3 regions of the Streptomyces sp. NPDC043176 genome follow, and region 3 is predicted to be linked to each of the others. Evidence: riboswitches for the same ligand, from Rfam matches in the RefSeq annotation. Region 3 holds a riboswitch; each other region holds the start of a gene.
What was found. Region 3 has a riboswitch for cobalamin ahead of cobN (cobaltochelatase subunit CobN). Riboswitches for the same ligand answer to the same signal wherever they lie in the genome.

Region 1 (6,808 bases), on a different contig from region 3:
CCGCCGGGCCGGAGCCCCGCCCACCGGGGCCCCGGCCGCGGCTGCCGTGCGGGATTCCGAAGAATCAATTCCGTTATGCGGACAGGGGTTCCCTGCGGAGAACGCGTCCCCTAGATTTCCCCACCATCACGAGGTGATCAGCGAGGGGACGGAATCGCCATGTCAGAAGCCGCACAAGGGAAACAACCGGTCATCACCCCCCTGAGGGTGGTCATCGCGCTCTGCCTGGTCGCCCCGTTCGTGGCGATGCTCTGGGTGAGTTCGTACGCGAAGGTCGAACCGCTCTTCGCCGGCATCCCGTTCTTCTACTGGTACCAGATGCTCTGGGTGCTGGTCTCCACCGCGCTCACCATGGTCGCCTACATGCTGTGGCAGCGGGACCAGCGTGCCCGCAAGGGAGGTGACGCGCGATGAAGGACGGCGTGAACGGCGTGGCGCTCGGCGTCTTCGTCTTCTTCTTCCTGGCCGTCACGGTCATGGGCTTCCTGGCCGCGCGCTGGCGCAAGGCCGAGGACGAGCACAGCCTCGACGAATGGGGCCTGGGCGGACGGTCGTTCGGCACCTGGGTGACCTGGTTCCTGCTCGGCGGCGACCTGTACACCGCGTACACCTTCGTCGCCGTCCCGGCGGCCATCTACGCGGCGGGCGCGGCCGGCTTCTTCGCCGTGCCCTACACGATCCTGGTCTACCCGCTGATCTTCACGTTCCTGCCGCGCCTCTGGTCGGTCTCGCACAAGCACGGGTACGTGACCACCTCCGACTTCGTCCGGGGCCGCTTCGGCTCCAAGAGCCTGTCGCTCGCGGTCGCGGTCACCGGAATCCTCGCCACCATGCCGTACATCGCCCTCCAACTCGTCGGCATCCAGGCCGTCCTGGACGTGATGGGCGTAGGCGGCGGCGAGACCACCCACTGGTTCGTCAAGGACCTGCCGCTGCTGCTGGCCTTCGGCGTCCTCGCGGCGTACACGTACTCCTCGGGTCTGCGCGCCCCGGCCCTCATCGCCTTCGTCAAGGACACCCTGATCTACATCGTGATCGCGGTGGCCATCATCTACATCCCGATCAAGCTGGGCGGGTTCGACGAGATCTTCGCGAAGGCCGGCGAGGCGTACGCGCAGACCAACCCGGCGACCGGCAAGCCGCGCGGCGCGCTGGTCCCCGGTGAGGCCGGCCAGTGGACGTACGCGACGCTCGCGCTCGGCTCGGCGCTCGCGCTGTTCATGTACCCGCACTCCATCACGGCGACGCTGTCGTCGAAGAGCCGCGAGGTCATCCGCCGCAACACCACGATCCTGCCGCTGTACTCGCTGATGCTGGGCCTGCTCGCGCTGCTCGGCTTCATGGCGATCGCCGCCGGGATCAAGGTCAAGAACGGTCAGCTCGCCATCCCGCAGCTCTTCGAGACCATGTTCCCGGACTGGTTCGCGGGCGTCGCGTTCGCCGCGATCGGCATCGGCGCGCTCGTCCCGGCCGCCATCATGTCGATCGCCGCGGCCAACCTGTTCACCCGCAACATCTACAAGGACTTCATCAAGCCGGACGCGACCCCGGCCCAGGAGACCAAGGTCTCCAAGCTGGTCTCCCTCCTGGTGAAGGTCGGCGCGCTGGTCTTCGTCCTCACCATGGACAAGACGGTCGCGATCAACTTCCAGCTGCTGGGCGGCATCTGGATCCTGCAGACCTTCCCGGCGCTCGTCGGCGGCCTGTTCACCCGCTGGTTCCACCGCTGGGCGCTGCTCGCCGGCTGGGCCGTCGGCATGGTGTACGGCACGGCCGCCGCGTACGGCGTCGCCAGCCCGACCCAGAAGCACTTCGGCGGCTCCTCCGCCGAGATCCCGGGCATCGGCGAGATCGGCTACATCGGCCTCACCGCCTTCGTCCTCAACGTCCTCGTCACGGTCGTCCTCACCTTCGTCCTCCGGGCCGTCAAGGCCCCCGACGGCGTCGACGAGACCTCGCCCGAGGACTACACGGCGGACGCCGGCGACGCCGGTGTCCGCGAACTCCCCAAGGTCGGCGCCTCGGTGCACTGACCCACGGACGCGCACGTGAAGGGGCCCGGGAGAAATCCCGGGCCCCTTCACGTGCGACGGAGGCAGACTGGGCCCATGGACTTCACGATCAGGGCGGTACGGCCCGAGGAGTACGAAGAGCTCGGCGAGCTCACCGGACTGACCTATCTGAACGACGGGCTGCTGCTGCACGGAGAGGACGACTTCTATCTGGACGTGCTCCGCGACACGGCCCGGCGGGCTCGCGAGAGCGAGGTCCTCGTCGCCGTCGACGCGGAGGGCGGGATCGTCGGCGGGGTGACCTTCGCCCGCGGCGGCACCGCCTGGGCGGACATCGCCGTCGAAGGCGAGGCCGAGTTCCGGATGCTCGTGGTCGCGCCGGCGGCCCGCGGCAGGGGCGTCGGAGAGACACTCGTGCGCGTCTGCGTGGACCGGGCGCGGACCCTGCCGGGGTGCCGGCGGGTGGTGCTCTCCACGGACGCGAAGATGGTCTCCGCGCACCGGATCTACGACCGGCTCGGCTTCCTGCGGACCCCCGAGCGGGACTGGCAGCCGATCCCCGAACACACGCTGCTGACGTACGCGCTGGAGCTTTAGCCCCGCAACCGACACAACATGTGGGGGGTGCCGTCAGCGGCGCCCCCCACATGTATGCTCATCCTCGCTGTCGACGCAGGGGAATCCGGCGCGAATCCGGAACTGTCCCGCAACGGTGTGCTTCATGCGGTTTCGTACGGAGTGAGTCCGAGCACCTGCGGGCAGCGCGCCCGGTCCTTCCGTTCCGGGTGCCACTGACTTCCGGGCCTCGCGGAGTGGGCCGGTGGACACGGCGCGTCCGGCGATACGGGCGCCCCCTCGCCCGCCTTCCCCCGTCGCGGCCCCGGCCGAGCGAGGGAGAGCCCCCACGTGACCATCGCGCCCGCCGATCCGGCTTCGGCCGAGGCTTCCGCGGTCGAGAGCGACGGCCCCGGGACCGTACTGCTGCGGACCCTGACCGACCTCACCGCCGATCTCCCCGACACCGACCCCGGCAAGGTCGCCGCAGCCGCGCTGCGCGGCCGCAGCGCCGCGGCGGACGAGGCGGAGCTGCGCGAGCTGGCCACCGAGGCGGCCGCGGGCCTGATCGCCGAGGACCCGGCGTACTCCCGGCTCGCCGCCCGGCTCCTGACGATCACCATCGCCGACGAGGCGGCGGGCCAGGGCGCGGTCTCCTTCTCCGCCTCCGTCCGGGTCGGTCACCGCGAGGGCCTGATCGCCGACCGCACCGCCGACTTCGTCGCGCTGCACGCCGAGCGGCTCGACGCGACGATCGACCGGGCCGGCGACGACCGCTTCGGCTACTTCGGTCTGCGCACCCTCTACTCGCGCTACCTGCTGCGCCACCCGATCACCCGCAAGGTGATCGAGACGCCGCAGCACTTCATGCTGCGGGTGGCCTGCGGCCTGGCCGAGGACGACAGCGTCCGCGCGCTCGACGAGGTCGGCGCGCTGTACGGGCTGATGAGCCGCCTGGACTACCTGCCGTCCTCCCCCACGCTCTTCAACTCCGGTACCCGTCACCCGCAGATGTCCTCCTGCTACCTGCTCGACTCCCCGCAGGACGAGCTGGACTCCATCTACGACCGCTACCACCAGGTCGCGCGCCTCTCGAAGCACGCCGGCGGCATCGGGCTCTCCTACTCCCGCATCCGCGCCCGCGGTTCGCTGATCCGCGGCACCAACGGGCACTCCAACGGCATCGTGCCGTTCCTGAAGACCCTCGACGCCTCCGTCGCCGCCGTGAACCAGGGCGGCCGCCGCAAGGGCGCGGCCGCCGTCTACCTGGAGACCTGGCACGCGGACATCGAGGAGTTCCTGGAGCTCCGCGACAACACGGGCGAGGACCAGCGCCGTACGCACAACCTGAACCTGGCGCACTGGATCCCGGACGAGTTCATGCGCCGGGTCAACGCGGACGCCGACTGGTCGCTGTTCTCCCCGGCGGACGTGCCCGAGCTCGTCGACCTGTACGGCGAGGAGTTCGACGCCGCCTACCGCGCCGCCGAGGCCAAGGGCCTGGCCCGCAAGACGATGCCGGCCCGCGACCTGTACGGCCGGATGATGCGGACCCTGGCGCAGACCGGCAACGGCTGGATGACCTTCAAGGACGCCTCCAACCGGACGGCCAACCAGACCGCCGAGCCGGGCACGGTCGTCCACTCCTCGAACCTGTGCACCGAGATCATCGAGGTCACGAACGACGGCGAGACGGCCGTCTGCAACCTCGGCTCGGTGAACCTCGGTTCGTTCGTGGCCGGGGGCGACATCGACTGGGAGCGGCTCGACGCGACCGTCCGCACGGCCGTCACCTTCCTCGACCGGGTCGTCGACATCAACTTCTACCCGACCGAGCAGGCCGGGCGTTCCAACGCCCGCTGGCGTCCGGTCGGCCTGGGCGCGATGGGCCTCCAGGACGTCTTCTTCAAGCTGCGGATGCCGTTCGACTCCGCCGAGGCGCGCGCGCTGTCCACCCGGATCGCCGAGCGGATCATGCTGGCCGCGTACGAGGCCTCCGCGGACCTCGCCGAGCGCAGCGGCCCGCTCCCCGCCTGGGAGCAGACCCGCACGGCCCGCGGTGTGCTGCACCCGGACCACTACGACGTCGAGCTCAACTGGCCCGAGCGCTGGGCCGCGCTGCGCGAGCGGATCGCCGCCGTCGGCATGCGCAACAGCCTGCTCCTCGCGATCGCTCCGACCGCGACCATCGCCTCGATCGCGGGCGTGTACGAGTGCATCGAGCCGCAGGTCTCGAACCTCTTCAAGCGCGAGACGCTGTCCGGCGAGTTCCTCCAGGTCAACTCGTACCTGGTCGACGAGCTGAAGAAGCTCGGCGTGTGGGACGCCCAGACCCGGGACGCGCTCCGCGACGCCAGCGGTTCGGTCGCCGGCTTCACCTGGATCCCGGCCGAGGTGCGCGAGCTGTACCGCACGGCGTGGGAGATCCCGCAGCGCGGTCTGATCGACATGGCCGCCGCGCGCACCCCGTTCCTCGACCAGTCGCAGTCGCTGAACCTGTTCCTGGAGACGCCGACGATCGGCAAGCTGTCGTCGATGTACGCGTACGCCTGGAAGCAGGGGCTGAAGACGACGTACTACCTGCGTTCGCGCCCGGCGACCCGGATCGCCCGCGCCGCCCAGGCGTCGACGGCGGCCGCCGCCCCCATCCCCGTCCAGCAGGCGGTCTCCGACGCGGACGCCCTCGCCTGCTCCCTGGAAAACCCCGAGTCCTGCGAGGCCTGCCAGTAATGAGCACCACCGACAAGAACCTGCTCGACCCTGGCTTCGAGCTGACCCTCCGTCCGATGCGGTACCCGGACTTCTACGAGCGGTACCGGGACGCGATCAAGAACACCTGGACGGTGGAGGAGGTCGACCTGCACTCCGACGTCGCCGACCTCGCCAAGCTGACCCCGGCCGAGCAGCACATGATCGGCCGCCTGGTCGCGTTCTTCGCGACGGGCGACTCGATCGTCTCGAACAACCTGGTGCTGACGCTCTACAAGCACATCAACTCCCCGGAGGCGCGCCTGTACCTGTCGCGCCAGCTGTTCGAGGAGGCCGTGCACGTCCAGTTCTACCTGACGCTGCTCGACACCTACCTGCCCGACCCGGACGACCGCGCCGCCGCGTTCGACGCGGTCGAGGAGATCCCCTCCATCCGCGAGAAGGCCCAGTTCTGCTTCAAGTGGATGGACTCGGTCGAGAAGATCGAGCGCCTGGAGACGGCCGCCGACCGGCGCCGCTTCCTGCTGAACCTGATCTGCTTCGCGGCGTGCATCGAGGGCCTGTTCTTCTACGGCGCCTTCGCGTACGTGTACTGGTTCCGGTCCCGCGGTCTGCTGCACGGCCTGGCCACCGGCACCAACTGGGTCTTCCGCGACGAGACGATGCACATGAACTTCGCCTTCGAGGTCGTGGACACCGTCCGCAAGGAGGAGCCGGCGCTCTTCGACGACGAGCTCCGGCAGCAGGTCACCGACATGCTGAAGGAGGCCGTCGAGGCGGAGCTCCAGTTCGGCCGTGACCTGTGCGGCGACGGCCTGCCGGGCATGAACACCGAGTCGATGCGCGAGTACCTCCAGTGCGTCGCCGACCAGCGCCTCCAGCGCCTCGGCTTCCCCCCGGTGTACGGCTCCGAGAACCCGTTCGCGTTCATGGAGCTCCAAGGCGTCCAGGAACTCACCAACTTCTTCGAACGCCGCCCGTCCGCCTACCAGGTCGCCGTCGAGGGCTCGGTGGACCTGGACGAGGACTTCTGAGGCTCCGCGTCCTCGCGCGGGGAATGGGTCGCCCACCCGGGTCGTTACCTGGAATGATCAAGCCCGACCGGCGGCCGCCCCGCGGTCGTCCGGGCGGACCGTACAGCGACACGACCTGAACCCTGGGGGGAATCATGTCCCGCACCATCCGCACGCTCGCGGCCCTCGCACTCTCCGCACTGCTCGCCGGAGGGGTGGCCGCGGCCGTCTCGGCCGGCGACGACCGGCAGACCGTCGCCGGCGACATGGGATGGCAGAGCGCTCCCGTCGACTCCGTCGTCAACGGACCGGACATGGGCTGGCAGTAGTCCCGACGCCGAAGGGCCCCGCACTCGACCGGTGCGGGGCCCTTCGGCGTCGGTGTGCGCGATCAGGCGTTGGGGACCGTCTCGTAGCGCGGGGTGCCCTCTTCCATCTGGCGCAGGGCGTCCTTGCGGTCGCGCTTGGAGAGGCGGTCGATGTACAGGTAGCCGTGCAGGTGGTCCGTCTCGTGCTGGA
Region 2 (6,808 bases), on a different contig from region 3:
CAGCACCCCGAGCGAGGCCGCCGCCGTCCGCGCCAGCAGCTCGCCCGCGTGCGTCGGCCCGGCGGGCGCGAGCGCCACGAGTCCGCGCGCCCCGCCCACCTCGAACAGCAACGGCACCGCACCCGTGACACAGAAGCCGAGCGGCACCCGGAACGCCCGCCACAACTGACGGCCCGGCACGCCGGCAGGCCCGAGCAGCACCACGAGCGTCACCGCCGCCACCAGCACGGCCCCCGGCCACGGCGGCAGACACACGGCGCACAACGTCAGACCGAAGCCGAGGAGCGCCTTCTCGGCGGGATGGCGGGAGCGCCAGCGACTGCTGTGCGCAGCCGCGTCGATGGGCAGCATCGGCGTCTACGCGTCCCGGTCCCCGACGTCACCGACCGGCCCCGGACCGGCGGCCGGCACACCGGAGCCCCCGGCGACCGGCCGCGTCGCGCCGGAGCCCGGACCGTCGGGACGCGGCGAACCGGAGCCGACGTCCTGGGCGCCGCCCGTCGCGGACGCGCCCGCGCCTTCCGTCGCCCGACCGCCCTGACCGGCGTCGGCCGCCACCAGAGCGGCGCCCTGCCGGCGGCCGCGCCGCAGACCGAAGTAGTACGCCAGGACTCCGGCGCCCAGCGCCGCCTGGAGGGCGAAGAGGGCGGACTCGATCTCGCCGGACGGCGGCTCGTACAGCGGGCTGAACCACGGCTCGTAGTCCGGCCGGAGCTCCGTGATGGCGGTCTCCGCCTCCGCGTCCGCCCCGGTGAACGGCTCTTCCTTGTGGTCGCCCAGACCCAGGACGAGCGGAAGCACCGCGAGCGCGACGACGACCAGCAGCAGCAGTCCGTTGATCTTCGCGTTCCGGCTGATCCTGGTGCTCATCGCGCCGTCGCCCCCTCGCGCAGTTCCTTCTCGGCCCGGGGAAGGACGCCCAGACGCGTCAGGTCACCCTTGCTCGACTGGGTGAGCAGCCGCATCACGAGCACGGTCAGCAGCCCCTCGCTCACCGCCAGCGGAATCTGCGTCACCGCGAAGATCCCGCCGAACTTGGCGAGCGCGCCCGCCACGCCGGTGGCCGGGTCGGGGAAGGCGAGGGCCAGCTGCACGCTGGTGACGCAGTACGTGGACAGGTCGGCGACGAACGCGCCGAAGAAGACGGCGACCATCAGGGGCGTGCCGAACCGGCGCAGCAGGCGGTACGTCCCGTACCCCGCCCAGGGCCCGACGATCGCCATCGAGAAGGCGTTCGCGCCGAGCGTGGTCAGTCCGCCGTGGGCGAGCAGCAGGGCCTGGAAGAGCAGGGTGATCGTGCCCAGGACCGCCATGATCGGCGGCCGGAACAGGATCGCCCCCAGACCCGTGCCCGTCGGATGGGAACAACTGCCCGTCACCGAAGGCAGCTTGAGCGCCGACAGGACGAACGTGAAGGCACCGGAGGCGCCCAGCAGCAGGGTGGACTCGGGGTTGGACCGCACCTCGCGCGTGAGCGCGCGGACCCCGTGGACGACGAACGGGGCGGCCGCGACGCCCCAGGCGACGGCGTGCGCAGGGGGCAGATACCCCTCGGCTATATGCATGGTCGGGAGACCCTCTCCAGCACCTCGTGGATGGACAACGCACCCTGGCCGGTCTCCTGGCTGACGGTCATCCGTCCGACTCCGCCTTCCCACACCGCGGCGGTCTCCCGTCGTGGTCCAGTGGCTTCCCCGAGGGCGCTTCCCGCGGGGGTGGAGCCGGACCTCCCGATCACAGTGGCGAGGGCCGCACCGGTACTGCACCGGTTTCCCGTACACCAAGGCCCTGCGACATTAGTGCGTTGACCAGGTACATCACAACACGGTCGCCACCCGGTGCGGCTCCTCCGTCACTCCGCGCACGCGGCCCCGCAGGGTCATTCCTTGCGATAGGCGTAGGCCTCCGAGGCGGCCGCCGCCACCGCGTCGAGGTCCCCGCCCGCGCTCGCCGTCACCAGCGCCGCCACCGCGCCCTCGACGAACGGCGCGTCCACCAGCCGGGAGCCCCCGGGTAGTTCGTCACCTTCGGCGAGGAGCGCCTTCACGGTGAGCACGGCGCTGCCGAGGTCGACGAGCAGCGCCACCCCGGCGCCCCGGTCCGCCTCCTTCGCCGCCTCGGCGATCAACTCGGAACTCGTCCCCAGCCCTCCGTCAGGCGTCCCGCCCGCCGGTACCACCGGCGCCAGCTTTCCACCCCCCGCCAGCCCCCGCGCCAGCTCGGTCACCGCCGCCGCCACCGCCGCACTGTGCGACACGAGCACGATCCCGACGAGGGCCGCACCGCGAGGCCCCGCACCGCCCGATCCCGCGTCCCCGGGCACCGCACCGCCCGATCCCGCGTCCCCGGACGCCGGGCCACCGGGCCCCGCACCGCCGGTGACCGCGTCGGCGTCCACGGCCGCGCTCCCGGACGCCGAAGCGCCGCCCGGCGCGCTCACGACACCCCCTCCGCGGCCGCCGTCTCGGCGAGCGCGGAGAAGAGCAGGGCCGACGACGTCGCCCCCGGGTCCCGGTGCCCGACCGACCTCTCGCCGAGGTAACTCGCCCTGCCCTTGCGCGCCCGCAGGGGTACGGTCCCGAGGGCGCCCTCGTCCGCGGCCGCGCGCGCCGCGCCGAACGAGGTCCGCAGCCCCTCCACGGCCGGGACCAGCGAGTCCAGCATCGTCTTGTCGCCGACGTGCGCGCCGCCGAGCTGCGAGACGGCGGCGACGCCCGAGTCCAGGGCCTCGGCGAGCCGTACCCGGTCGATCGTCCCGTCCTCGCCCAGGGTCTTCCCGGCGCGGCGCAACAGCGTCCCGTACAACGGCCCCGACGCGCCGCCGACCGTGGAGATGAGGTGGCGCCCGGCGGTGGTGAGCACGGCGCCGGGCGTCGCCGGCGGGTCCTTCGCCAGGGTCTCCGTCACGGCGGCGAACCCGCGCTTGAGATTGGCTCCGTGGTCGGCGTCGCCGATGGCCGAGTCCAGCTCGGTCAGCCGGTCCGCCTCGCGCTCGACGGCCCCGGCGACCGCGGCCAGCCAGCGCACGAGGAACTCCGCCCCGAACGTCTCCGTCATGCCCTCTCCCTCGTCCGCACGCGTCCCCACCCCCGCCTCACCGGCCCCAGCGCAGCGCGGGCGTCTGCACCGGCGCGTCCCACAGCCGCAGCAGCTCCTCGTCGACCTCGCACAGGGTCACCGAGCAGCCGGCCATGTCGAGCGAGGTCACGTAGTTCCCGACCAGTGTCCGCGCCACCGGCACTCCCCGCTCGCCGAGCACCCGCTGCACCTCCGCGTTGAACCCGTACAACTCCAGGAGCGGAGTGCCGCCCATGCCGTTGACCAGCGCGATCACCGGCCCCGCGGGGACCAGGTCCTCGACGACCGCGTCCACGGCGAAGTCCGCGATCTCCCGAGAGGTCATCATCGCCCGCCGCTCACGGCCCGGCTCCCCGTGGATGCCGACGCCCAACTCCAGCTCACCGGGCGGGAGGTCGAACGTCGGACTGCCCTTGGCGGGCGTCGTGCACGCGCTCAGCGCCACCCCGAACGACCGCGACCGCTCGTTCACCCTCCGGGCGATCGCCTCCACGCGCTCCAGCGGAGCCCCCTCCTCCGCCGCCGCTCCCGCGATCTTCTCCACGAACAGCGTCCCCCCGGTCCCGCGCCGCCCGGCCGTGTACAGGCTGTCCGTCACCGCCACGTCGTCGTCGACCAGCACCTTGGCGACCTGGATGCCCTCGTCCTCCGCGAGCTCCGCCGCCATCTCGAAGTTCAGCACGTCGCCGGTGTAGTTCTTCACCACGAACAGCACCCCGGCCCCGCTGTCCACGGCCGCCGCCGCCCGCACCATCTGATCCGGCACCGGCGACGTGAACACCTCCCCGGGGCACGCCGCCGCCAGCATCCCCGGCCCCACGAACCCCCCGTGCAGCGGCTCGTGCCCCGACCCGCCCCCGGACACCAACGCCACCTTCCCCGCCACCGGCGCGTCCCGCCGCACCACCAGCCGCCGCTCCACGTCCACCGTCAACTCGGGGTGCGCCGCCGCCATCCCCCGCAGCGCGTCCGCCACGACGGTCTCCGGCACGTTGATCAACATTCTCAAGGGTGTCTCCTCGCAAGGCTGAAAGATGGGCCCTGACCTGTGTTTTCGCAGGTCAGAAGCTAGGTGTGCGAAAGTCGACCTTGGCGGTCCACGGCGCTCGAGGGCGGTCTCTGTCGGCGCTGATGCCGAGTGGACGCCGACTTCGGTGACGACATGTCAGGCTCGGATCCTCATCGACTTGGGCGGGTCCCGCCGCCCCTGTGGGCAGTATCGACCTTGCGGCAGCGAAGGTCACGCAGACCTGACGGATGTGCGGCTCGCAGGTGGCCGCGCACGGGGTGCCGAGGGCCGCCGGCACAACGGGCGGTCCTAATGGTGTGCGTGATCGGGGCCTCCATGGACGACTGGGAGAACACCCGCATCACTTTCCCAGGCGCTCTCCAGGGCCCCTGGGTGATCGATGAAAAAGGCGCAGAAGCAAACCGAGCCGAGCGGCATGCGGCGCTTTCAGCAGCGGCTCCGTCTTCGAAGGTGGTGCATACCGCTGCCCATCACTCCGTCAGGTTGGTACGTGGTCGTTGAAGGGGGCGGATTTCCTGACGACGTTCGCGAGCCCGGCGAGCACGGTGCGGTGACGGATCGGGATCAGCGCGCCGAGGGCGGCGTTATGGAGGACGCCGCCGACGCCGCGCAGGAGGTGCCCGCCGATTTCGACCGGAATCTCCTTGCGCCGGGGGAGGCTTACCGCCCAACCTCGCGAGGCGCGGCGTGATCAGGTGGTGTCGTTCGGCCGGGGGGCTCCTCCCGGTCGAAGGTGAGGCTGCCGGTTCGCCGTTGCGTGTGCTGTGGTGTCGGCTGCCGCGCCGCCGGGCCCGAGGAGCCCGGTCGGCGGTAGGGGATCGTCTCCACGGGCTGCGAGGACCCACCGGAAGTAGTGCACGACGAGCGTGGGCACGAGGGCCCGGGCGGCTTGAGCGCCGCGCAGCCACGGCGGCGCGTAGACGTGGGCGGACCGGCGCTCGATGCCCCGGACCATGGCTTGCGCGTAGGTGTCGGGGTCCTGGTTGACGGAGGCCGGCCAGGGGATGCGCGCCCGCAGTTCCCCGAAGACCGCGGTCTGGTCGGCATGACGGATCAGGGAGGTGTCGGCCCAGTTCAGGTAGGCGATCCCGACATCGACACCACGGTGGCCGACCTCGGCCCGCAGGGCGTGGGCGAAGGCTTCGACCCCGGATTTGGAGGCGCAGTACGCGGTGAGGAGCGGCGTGGGCGCGAGGGAGGCGAGGGAAGCGACCTGCAGGTAGTAACCACGGGTGGCCAGGAGGTCGGGCAGGAAGCAGCGGGCGGTGAGGGCGCTGCCGACGATGTTGACCTCGATCACCCGGCGCCAGTCCTGGGGATCGCAGTCCAGGAGGGTCCCGCCGATGGCGACGCCGGCGTTCGCCACGACCACCGACGGCGTGCCCAGCGTGTCCCGGACGGCTTCGGCCGCGGCGGCGAGGGCGTTCGCGTCGGTCACGTCGACGGTCCAGGCGACGGCGGGGCCGGGGAGGCTCGCTGCCAGTCGGCGCAGCCGCTCCCCTTCCAGTCCGAGCAGGGCCATCGTGGCGCCGCGCCGGGACAGCGCGTAGGCGGTGCTCGCGCCGATTCCCCGTGCGGCCCCGGTCACCACCGCGAGGCGGCCTTCCAGCGGGGGGCGTGCGTTGTCGGGCCGCTGCCGAGAGCGGGTCCTCATGACCAGCGCCTGCCCGGGCGGAGCGGTTCCATACACGGCGCCCGCCGCGCGGCCTTGCACGCCTCGCGCAAGGGCGAGGCGCCGACCCCGTATCGGCATGGGGGGATGTGGCGGCACGCACGGGGTCCGGTCCGGCTCGGCGTCCAGGTGACGGACTGCGGTCCGGCGGGGGGCCGGTACTCCAGCTGCAGATCGCGACCTTCGTGGTGCGCGGGCTGCCGGGCGGCAGCGGCTGCGTGAGCAGGCCGATGCCTGGGAGGAGCAGCTGCGCGAGGACGCCGAGGAACTGCCACGTGCGCTGCCACGTCAGGTACTGGACGCCGCCGTGGCGACCGTTCGGGAGCTGGGCCGGAACCAGCCGGAGACCCTCGTCCACGGCGACCTCCATGCCCGGAACATCTTGCGCGCCTGCCGAGAACCGTGGCTGGCTGTCGACCCCAAGGGGTACGTGGGAAATCCCGCCTACGACGGCGGCACACTGCTGAAGTCCCGCGCGCTGACGCTCCTCGAAGCGGATGACCTGTGCAAGGCTGCCCACCGCGTCTTGGACGTCTTCGCCGAGGCCGCGGAACTCGACCGTGAACGCGTCCGACGGTGGGCCCAGTTCCATGCCGTCCAGGCCGCGTTCTGGGGCCGCCGCCACGGATTTCGTGTCGCCCGCAGTGGTCCACGACTGGACTGGCTCACCGAATTCGCCGACCGCCTGGCGGAGTTGCTCACCGAACGCTCGTAGTTCGTGAGGGTGCCGCCGCGCGGCGCCAGGTCGGGGCGAGCGCGCGCCCCATGCCGTGGGTGACGCCGGTGATCAACGTGGTGGGGTGGGTCATGGCGACCACGGTGGCCCGGACGGCGGCCCCCGGGCAGTGTGTGGCGCACCCGGGGGCGGCACCACCAGGCTCCGTGAGGAGTGGGGCCGGGCGAGCCGGCCGGCCCCACTCCTCCGCTCAGCGCAGGTCGAACCGGTCGAGGTTCATCACCTTGTCCCACGCGGCCACGAAGTCACGCGCGAACTTCTCTCCCGCGTCGGCCGACGCGTACACCTCCGC
Region 3 (6,808 bases):
CGCCGCAGGGCGGCGAGGACGATGTCGCCCTCCGGGTTGCGGGAGCGGTCGAGGAACATCTCGCCGGGCGCCGGGCCCCAGTGCTCCTCGACCTGCTCGCGGAGTTCGGCGGGCAGGGTCGCGTACCAGCGCTTGTAGTCGGCGGCCGGGATGCGGACCGGGTTGCGGGCGAGCTGCTCCTCGGTGAGCCAGTCCTGGTCGTGGCCGCCGGCCTCGATGAGGGCGTAGATGAGCTCGTCGCCGTCGCCGGAGACCAGGCCGGGGAGCTCTTCGGCGGGGCCGAAGTCGTAGCCCTCCGCGATCAGGCGGCGGAGGAGCGCGACGGCGGAGGCGGGGGTGTCGAGGCCGACCGCGTTGCCGATGCGGGAGTGCTTGGTGGGGTAGGCGGAGAGGACGAGCGCCAGCTTCTTCTCGGCGTTCGGGATGTGGCGGAGCCGGGCGTGCCGGACGGCGATGCCGGCGACGCGGGCGGCGCGCTCGGCGTCGGCGACGTACGCGGGCAGGCCGTCCTCGTCGATCTCCTTGAAGGAGAAGGGGACGGTGATGAGCCGGCCGTCGAACTCGGGCACGGCGACCTGGCTGGCGGCGTCCAGCGGCGAGAGGCCTTCGTCGTTCTCCTCCCAGGCGGACCGCGAGCCGGTGAGGCACAGCGCCTGGAGGATCGGCACGTCGAGGGCGGCGAGCGCGCCCGCGTCCCAGGCCTCCTCGTCGCCGCCGGCCTGTGCCTCGGCGGGCTTCGTGCCGCCGGCGGCGAGGACGGTCGTGATGATCGCGTCGGCGGACCGCAGGGTCTCGACGAGTTCCGCCTCGGGGGCGCGCAGGGAGGCCACGTACAGCGGCAGCGCCTGGGCGCCGGCGTCCTCGACGGCGTCGCAGAGGGCGCCGACGAAGGCGGTGTTCCCGCTCATGTGGTGGGCGCGGTAGTAGAGCACGGCGACGGTCGGGCCGTCGGTGCGCTTCGGGGTGCGCTCCAGCGGGCCCCAGGTGGGGGCGGCGGCCGGGGCCTCGAAGCCGTGGCCGGTGAGCAGGACGGTGTCGGAGAGGAAGCGGGCCAGCTGCTCCAGGTTCGCCGGGCCGCCGTGCGCCAGGTAGGCGTGGGCCTCGGTGGCGACGCCGACGGGGACGGTGGAGGCCTCCATCAGCTGGGCGTCGGGGGCCTGTTCGCCGCTGAGGACGACGACGGGCTTTCCGGTGGCGCGGATGGCGTCGAGGCCCTCCTGCCAGGAGCGGAGCCCGCCGAGGAGGCGGACGACGACGAGTTCGGCGTCGTCGAGGAGGCCGTGGAGGTCGGCGAGGGGGAGGCGGGCGGGGTTGGCGAAGCGGTACTCCACCGGGCCGGCGGAGCCGGCGTTCGCCGCGCGGGCGCTGAGCAGGTCGGTGTCGGAGTGCGACAGCAGCAGAAGCATGGCGAGCTCAGGCCTTCCTCGGGGTTGTCCGCGCCCCGGGTTCGTGTGGGTTGGCCTCCCCTTGCTCGCGCGAAGCCGAGAGCTCGGGGAAGGGAGTTCCTGACTCACCCGTGCCATCGCTGGTACGGGTTCACAGTGGCGGGACCGCGCCGGATTCTCACCGGGCTTCCTCCCCGGGGTCCTGCGACCCCATGCCGTGTGCATAGTAGATCGTGAGGTCGGCGGGGCGGGGCGTGCCGGGGAGTCGGCCGGATCACACCCGGTGGTCGGCCGGTGCCCCGTGGGTATGCTCGCCGCCATGCCGCCCACCCCACCCCCGGCTACCGAACCGGGCGAACCTCGCATACGGGACCGTGGCGACGCCTGCCCCGGGGCACTGCGCCTGCACGCGGCCGACGACGGCCGGCTGGCCCGACTGCGCCTGCCCGCAGGTCGATTGACGCACCGTCAGGCCGAGGTCCTGGCGCGGGCGGCGGAGTCGCTCGGCGACGGGCGGATCAGCATCACCTCGCGCGGCAACGCGGAGCTCCGCGGCCTCGCGGACGACTGCGGGGCCGCGCTCGCGGAGCTGCTCGCCGACGCGGGCCTGCTGCCCTCGCCCACCCACGAGCGCATCCGCAACATCGTCGCCTCGCCGACCGCCGGACTCGACGGACTCGGCCACGCGGACGTGCAGTTGTGGGCGCGCGGGCTCGACGCCGCCCTGTGCGCCGCGCCCCGGGCCGCGTCCCTTTCGGGACGGTTCCTGTTCGTCCTGGACGACGGGCGCGGAGACGTGACCGGACTCGGCGGGGATGTGACCTTGGTCGCAGCCGAGGACGAGTCCGTCACTCTGTGGCTCGACGGCGGCCCGGCGGAGCGGCAGGTCTTCCGGCTCGCGGCCGCCGACGCCGTCCGCGCCGCCCTCACCGCCGCCCTCGCGTTCCTCGACGCCGCCGACGCCGCCGGCAACGGGGCCTGGCGCCCCCGCGAGCTGCCCGCCGGGCACCTCCCGGACGTGGCCGGCGCCCTGGCCCGCGCGGGCATCGCGGCCGAGCCCGTACCCGTACCGCTGCTGCCCTCGTCCCCGCCGCCCGCGCCCGGCGCACTCCGGGACGGCGCGGTCTACGTCCTCGCGCCGCTCGGCCGGCTGACCTCCGCCCAGCTGCGGGCCCTGCTGCCCGCCGGCGAGATCCGGCTCACGCCCTGGCGCGGAGCCGTCGCCACGGCCGCACCCACCACCGAGCCCCACGCCGACGCCGCCGGTGCGGACCGCGCGGACCGGCTGCGGGCGCTGGACGCGTGCGGGCTCATCACCCGCCCCGACGCGCCCGGCGCCGGGGTCACCGCGTGCACCGGGCGGCCCGGCTGCGCCAAGTCCCTGGCCGACGTACGGGCGGACGCCCTCGCCGCGCCCGCCGGCCCGCTGCCCGTGCACTTCTCCGGGTGCGCGCGGCGCTGCGGGCACCCGTACGGCGACTGGGTCGAGGTCCTCGCCACCGGCGACGACGGCTACCTGGTGGACGGCCGCGCCACCCCCCGTACCTCCCTGACCGAAGCGGTCGCCACCGCCCGCACGTATCCGACGAGATGAGCGAGAGCAACACGATGTTCGACTACGAGAAGGACGGGGCGGAGATCTACCGCCGGTCCTTTGCCACGATCCGCGCCGAGGCGGATCTGGCGGGCCTGCCCGCCGACGTCGCCCAGGTGGCGGTCCGGATGATCCACGCCTGCGGCATGACCGACCTCGTACGCGACATCGCCTACTCGCCCCAGGTCGTCTCCCGGGCCCGCGAGGCGCTCCGCGCCGGCGCCCCGATCCTCTGCGACGCGCAGATGGTCGCCAGCGGCGTCACCCGCAAGCGGCTGCCCGCCGACAACGAGGTGATCTGCGCGCTCTCCGACCCGGCGCTGCCCGCCCTCGCCGCCGAACTGGGCACCACCCGCTCCGCCGCCGCCCTCGAACTCTGGCGGGACCGCCTCGAAGGCTCCGTCGTCGCCATCGGCAACGCGCCGACCGCCCTCTTCCACCTCCTGGAGATGGTCGCGAAGGGCGCGGGCAGGCCCGCGGCCGTCCTCGGCATACCGGTCGGCTTCATCGGCGCCGCCGAGTCCAAGGACGCGCTGGCCGAGAACGACCTCGGCCTCGACTACCTCGTCGTACGGGGCCGGCGCGGCGGCAGCGCCATGACGGCCGCCGCGATCAACGCCCTCGCGCACGAAGCGGAGATCCAGGCATGAGCGGCACCGAGGACACAGTGGTGAAGGGCAAGTTGTACGGCGTCGGCCTCGGGCCCGGCGACCCGGACCTGATGACGGTCGCGGCGGTGAAGGCCATCGCCTCCGCCGACGTCGTCGCGTACCACTCGGCCCGTCACGGCCGCTCCATCGCCCGCTCCATCGCCGCCGGGCACATCCGCGAGGACCACGTCGAGGAGCGGCTCGTGTACCCGCTCACCGTGGAGACCACGGACCACCCCGGCGGCTACCGGGGCGCCCTGGACGACTTCTACGAGGAGGCCGCGGCCCGCCTCGCCGCCCACCTCGACGCCGGCCGCACGGTCGCCGTCCTCGCCGAGGGCGACCCGCTGTTCTACGGCTCGTACCAGCACATGCACAAGCGGCTCGCCGACCGCTACGACACCACCGTCATCCCCGGCGTCACCTCGGTCAGCGCCGCCGCCGCCCGCCTCGGCGAGCCGCTGTGCGAGGCGGAGGAGGTCCTCACGATCATCCCCGGCACCCTGCCCGAGGACGAGCTGACGGCCCGCCTCGCCGGCACCGACTCGGCGGTCGTCATGAAGCTCGGCCGCACCTTCCCCACCGTGAAGCGTGCCCTGGAGCGCGCCGGACGCCTCGACGACGCCCGTTACGTGGAGCGGGCGTTCATGGCGGGCGAGCGGACCGAACGCCTGACGGACGTCGACCCGGCCACCGTCCCGTACTTCTCGGTCGCCGTCCTGCCCTCCCGCGTCGACCAGCAGCCCCCCGTACGGGAACGCGGCGAGGTCGTCGTCGTCGGCACCGGCCCCGCGGGAGCGCCCTGGCTGACCCCCGAGTCGCGCGGCGCACTCGTCAACGCCGACGTCCTCGTCGGCTACACCACCTACCTCGACCGGGTGCCGGTGCTCCGCCCCGGCCAGATCCGCCACGGCTCCGACAACAAGGTCGAGTCCGAGCGCGCCGAGTTCGCCCTCGACCTGGCCCGGCGCGGCCGCAAGGTCGCGGTCGTCTCCGGCGGCGACCCCGGCGTCTTCGCCATGGCCACCGCCGTCCTGGAGGTCGCCTGCGAGGCGGAGTACGCCGACGTGCCCGTACGGGTCCTCCCGGGGGTGACCGCCGCCAACGCGGCCGCCGCCGCCGCGGGCGCCCCGCTCGGCCACGACTACGCCACCATCTCCCTCTCCGACCGGCTCAAGCCGTGGGACGTCATCGAGGCCCGGCTGCGCGCCGCCGCCTCCGCCGACCTGGTCGTCGCCCTCTACAACCCGGGCTCCAAGTCCCGTACGCACCAGGTGGCCGCCGCCCGCGACCTCCTCCTCGAACTGCGCTCCCCCGAGACGCCGGTCGTCGTCGCCCGCGACGTCGGCGGCCCCGAGCAGTCCGTCCGGGTCGTCACCCTGAAGGCCCTGGAGCCTTCCGAGGTCGACATGCGGACCCTGCTGCTCGTCGGCTCCTCGCAGACCCGCGCCGTCGAACGCGCCGACGGCCGCACCATCGCCTGGACCCCGCGCCGCTACGGCTGAGCCGAGGACGGGGAGGACGAGGAGGAGGTCCGGGTGAAGGTGCCGAGCTTCTCCTGGTCCAGGTACTCGACGCGGACGGACCTGCCGTCCGGGGAGAACGTGACGCCGGTCGGACCGACGGCGTTCTCCCCGCGCGTCGCGAAGCTGAACGTGTCGCCGGAGTAGTGCGTCAGACGGTACGTCTGGGGCTCGGGACCCAGCCGCAGCACCAGCCCGCCGTCGGCCTCGGCCACCGTCATCCGGCCGTAGTAGTCGCTGGTGTACGTGCCGGTGTAGGCGCTCGCGGGCTTCGCGGCGGCGGCATCGGACGGCGGGTGCGCGTAGTCGGTGTCGGACCGGCCCTCGTCGGCCTGCTGCTGGTAGATCGCGTCGACCAGCGGCATCCAGTCCCTGCTGGGCTTCCCGTCCTGCGCGGTGTCGAAGAAGTCCAGGGCGACGGCGTCGGCGACGCCTACCGGCGCCCCGTTGGTGAGGACGACGATCCCGAGCTCCTCGCCCGGCAGCATCGTCACGTTGGTGTGCGCGCCCTCCGCGAACGCCCCGGTGTGCGACAGCCGCAGCCGGCCCTCGTCGTCGTACGACACGTTCCAGCCGAGCCCGTAGAACCCGGTCCGGGCCGCCGGGGCGTGCGCCGGCGAGGACACCGACTCGGGGTGGTGGGTGAGTTGCAGCGCCTCGGGGTCGATGATCTTCCGCCCGTCGAGCGTCCCGTCGCCCAGCTGGAGCCGCAGCCACACCGCCATGTCCCGCGCGGACGAACTGACCCCGCCGGCCGGCGACTGGGCGTCCGGGTCCCGCACGTACCGCGCCTTCCACGTCCCGTCGGGCTCCTTCACGTGCCCCACGGCCCGGTCGGGGTTCTCCACGAAGTCCCGGAAGCGGGAACTGGTGTCGTCCATCCCCGCCGGCCGGTACAGCGTGTCCTCGGCGAGCTTCTCCCACGGCACGCCCTTCTCCGCCGCCACCGCCTCGGCCGCGCCCGTGAGACCGAAGTTGGTGTACGCGTAACTCGCCCGGAACGGCGTCAGCGGCTCGTACCGCAGGTGCGCCAGGACGTACTCCCGGTCGTAGCCCAGGTCCTCCAGCAGGTCCCCCGCGTGGTCCGGCAGCCCGCTCCGGTGCGAGAACAGGTCCGCGACCGTCATGTGCGACGTCACCCACGGGTCCTTCAGCTTGAACTCCGGCAACTCCGGTGCCACCGGCTTCTGCCAGCCCTCCACGCCCACCGCGCCGGACACCACCGTCGACGCGATCGGCTTCGACACCGACGCCAGTTGGAACACGGTGTCCGCGTCCACCCGCGCCGTCTTCCCCACCTCGCGCACCCCGTACCCCTTGAGGTGCACCACCTTCCCCTCGTACACCACCGCCACCGACACCCCCGGCACCCCGGTCCGCTTCATCATCGCCGCGACGTCCGCGTCCAGCCGGCCCACCGCCCGGTCCACGTCCGCCCGGTCGAGCAGCGGCGGCGGCTGCGCCGGGGGAGGCTCGGGCGCGGGTGTCGGCGAGGGACTCGGCGCGGCGCCCATCAGCGCCACGAGCCCCGCCGTCGCCAACCACCGGACGGTACCCACCTCTCCATTGAACGCCCGCCCCCCGCCGCTGTCGCGCCGGAGACGAACGCCCGCCGTAACCCGCCCCGCGCCTGCGATGCCCCCGCCCGAACCCACC

Region 1: it holds a riboswitch for cobalamin, as region 3 does, so the genes downstream of both, AC067A_RS01275 (ribonucleoside-diphosphate reductase subunit alpha) here and cobN (cobaltochelatase subunit CobN) in region 3, are expected to answer to the same signal.
Region 2: it holds a riboswitch for cobalamin, as region 3 does, so the genes downstream of both, AC067A_RS30785 (energy-coupling factor ABC transporter permease) here and cobN (cobaltochelatase subunit CobN) in region 3, are expected to answer to the same signal.

The regions. Positions count from the first base shown of each region.
Region 1 is NZ_JBWKCA010000001.1:274,557-281,364, reverse strand. It holds gene AC067A_RS01290 (DUF3311 domain-containing protein) at 160-414, shown strand; gene mctP (monocarboxylate uptake permease MctP) at 411-2,033, shown strand; gene AC067A_RS01280 (GNAT family N-acetyltransferase) at 2,109-2,609, shown strand; cobalamin riboswitch at 2,643-2,786, shown strand; gene AC067A_RS01275 (ribonucleoside-diphosphate reductase subunit alpha) at 2,919-5,297, shown strand; gene AC067A_RS01270 (ribonucleotide-diphosphate reductase subunit beta) at 5,297-6,310, shown strand; gene AC067A_RS01265 (hypothetical protein) at 6,445-6,618, shown strand; gene def (peptide deformylase) at 6,681-6,808, opposite strand, start outside.
Region 2 is NZ_JBWKCA010000024.1:60,280-67,087, forward strand. It holds gene cbiQ (cobalt ECF transporter T component CbiQ) at 1-351, opposite strand, end outside; gene AC067A_RS30780 (energy-coupling factor ABC transporter substrate-binding protein) at 358-858, opposite strand; gene AC067A_RS30785 (energy-coupling factor ABC transporter permease) at 867-1,565, opposite strand; cobalamin riboswitch at 1,595-1,827, opposite strand; gene AC067A_RS30790 (PTS-dependent dihydroxyacetone kinase phosphotransferase subunit DhaM) at 1,880-2,323, opposite strand; gene dhaL (dihydroxyacetone kinase subunit DhaL) at 2,437-3,057, opposite strand; gene dhaK (dihydroxyacetone kinase subunit DhaK) at 3,095-4,087, opposite strand; gene AC067A_RS30805 (hypothetical protein) at 4,488-4,799, shown strand; gene AC067A_RS30810 (SDR family oxidoreductase) at 4,800-5,762, opposite strand; partial or broken gene AC067A_RS30815 (aminoglycoside phosphotransferase family protein) at 5,923-6,495, shown strand; gene katG (catalase/peroxidase HPI) at 6,707-6,808, opposite strand, start outside.
Region 3 is NZ_JBWKCA010000006.1:391,530-398,337, reverse strand. It holds gene cobN (cobaltochelatase subunit CobN) at 1-1,406, opposite strand, end outside; cobalamin riboswitch at 1,481-1,616, opposite strand; gene AC067A_RS13200 (cobalamin biosynthesis protein CobG) at 1,693-2,979, shown strand; gene AC067A_RS13195 (precorrin-8X methylmutase) at 2,994-3,629, shown strand; gene cobJ (precorrin-3B C(17)-methyltransferase) at 3,626-5,134, shown strand; gene AC067A_RS13185 (serine hydrolase) at 5,125-6,666, opposite strand.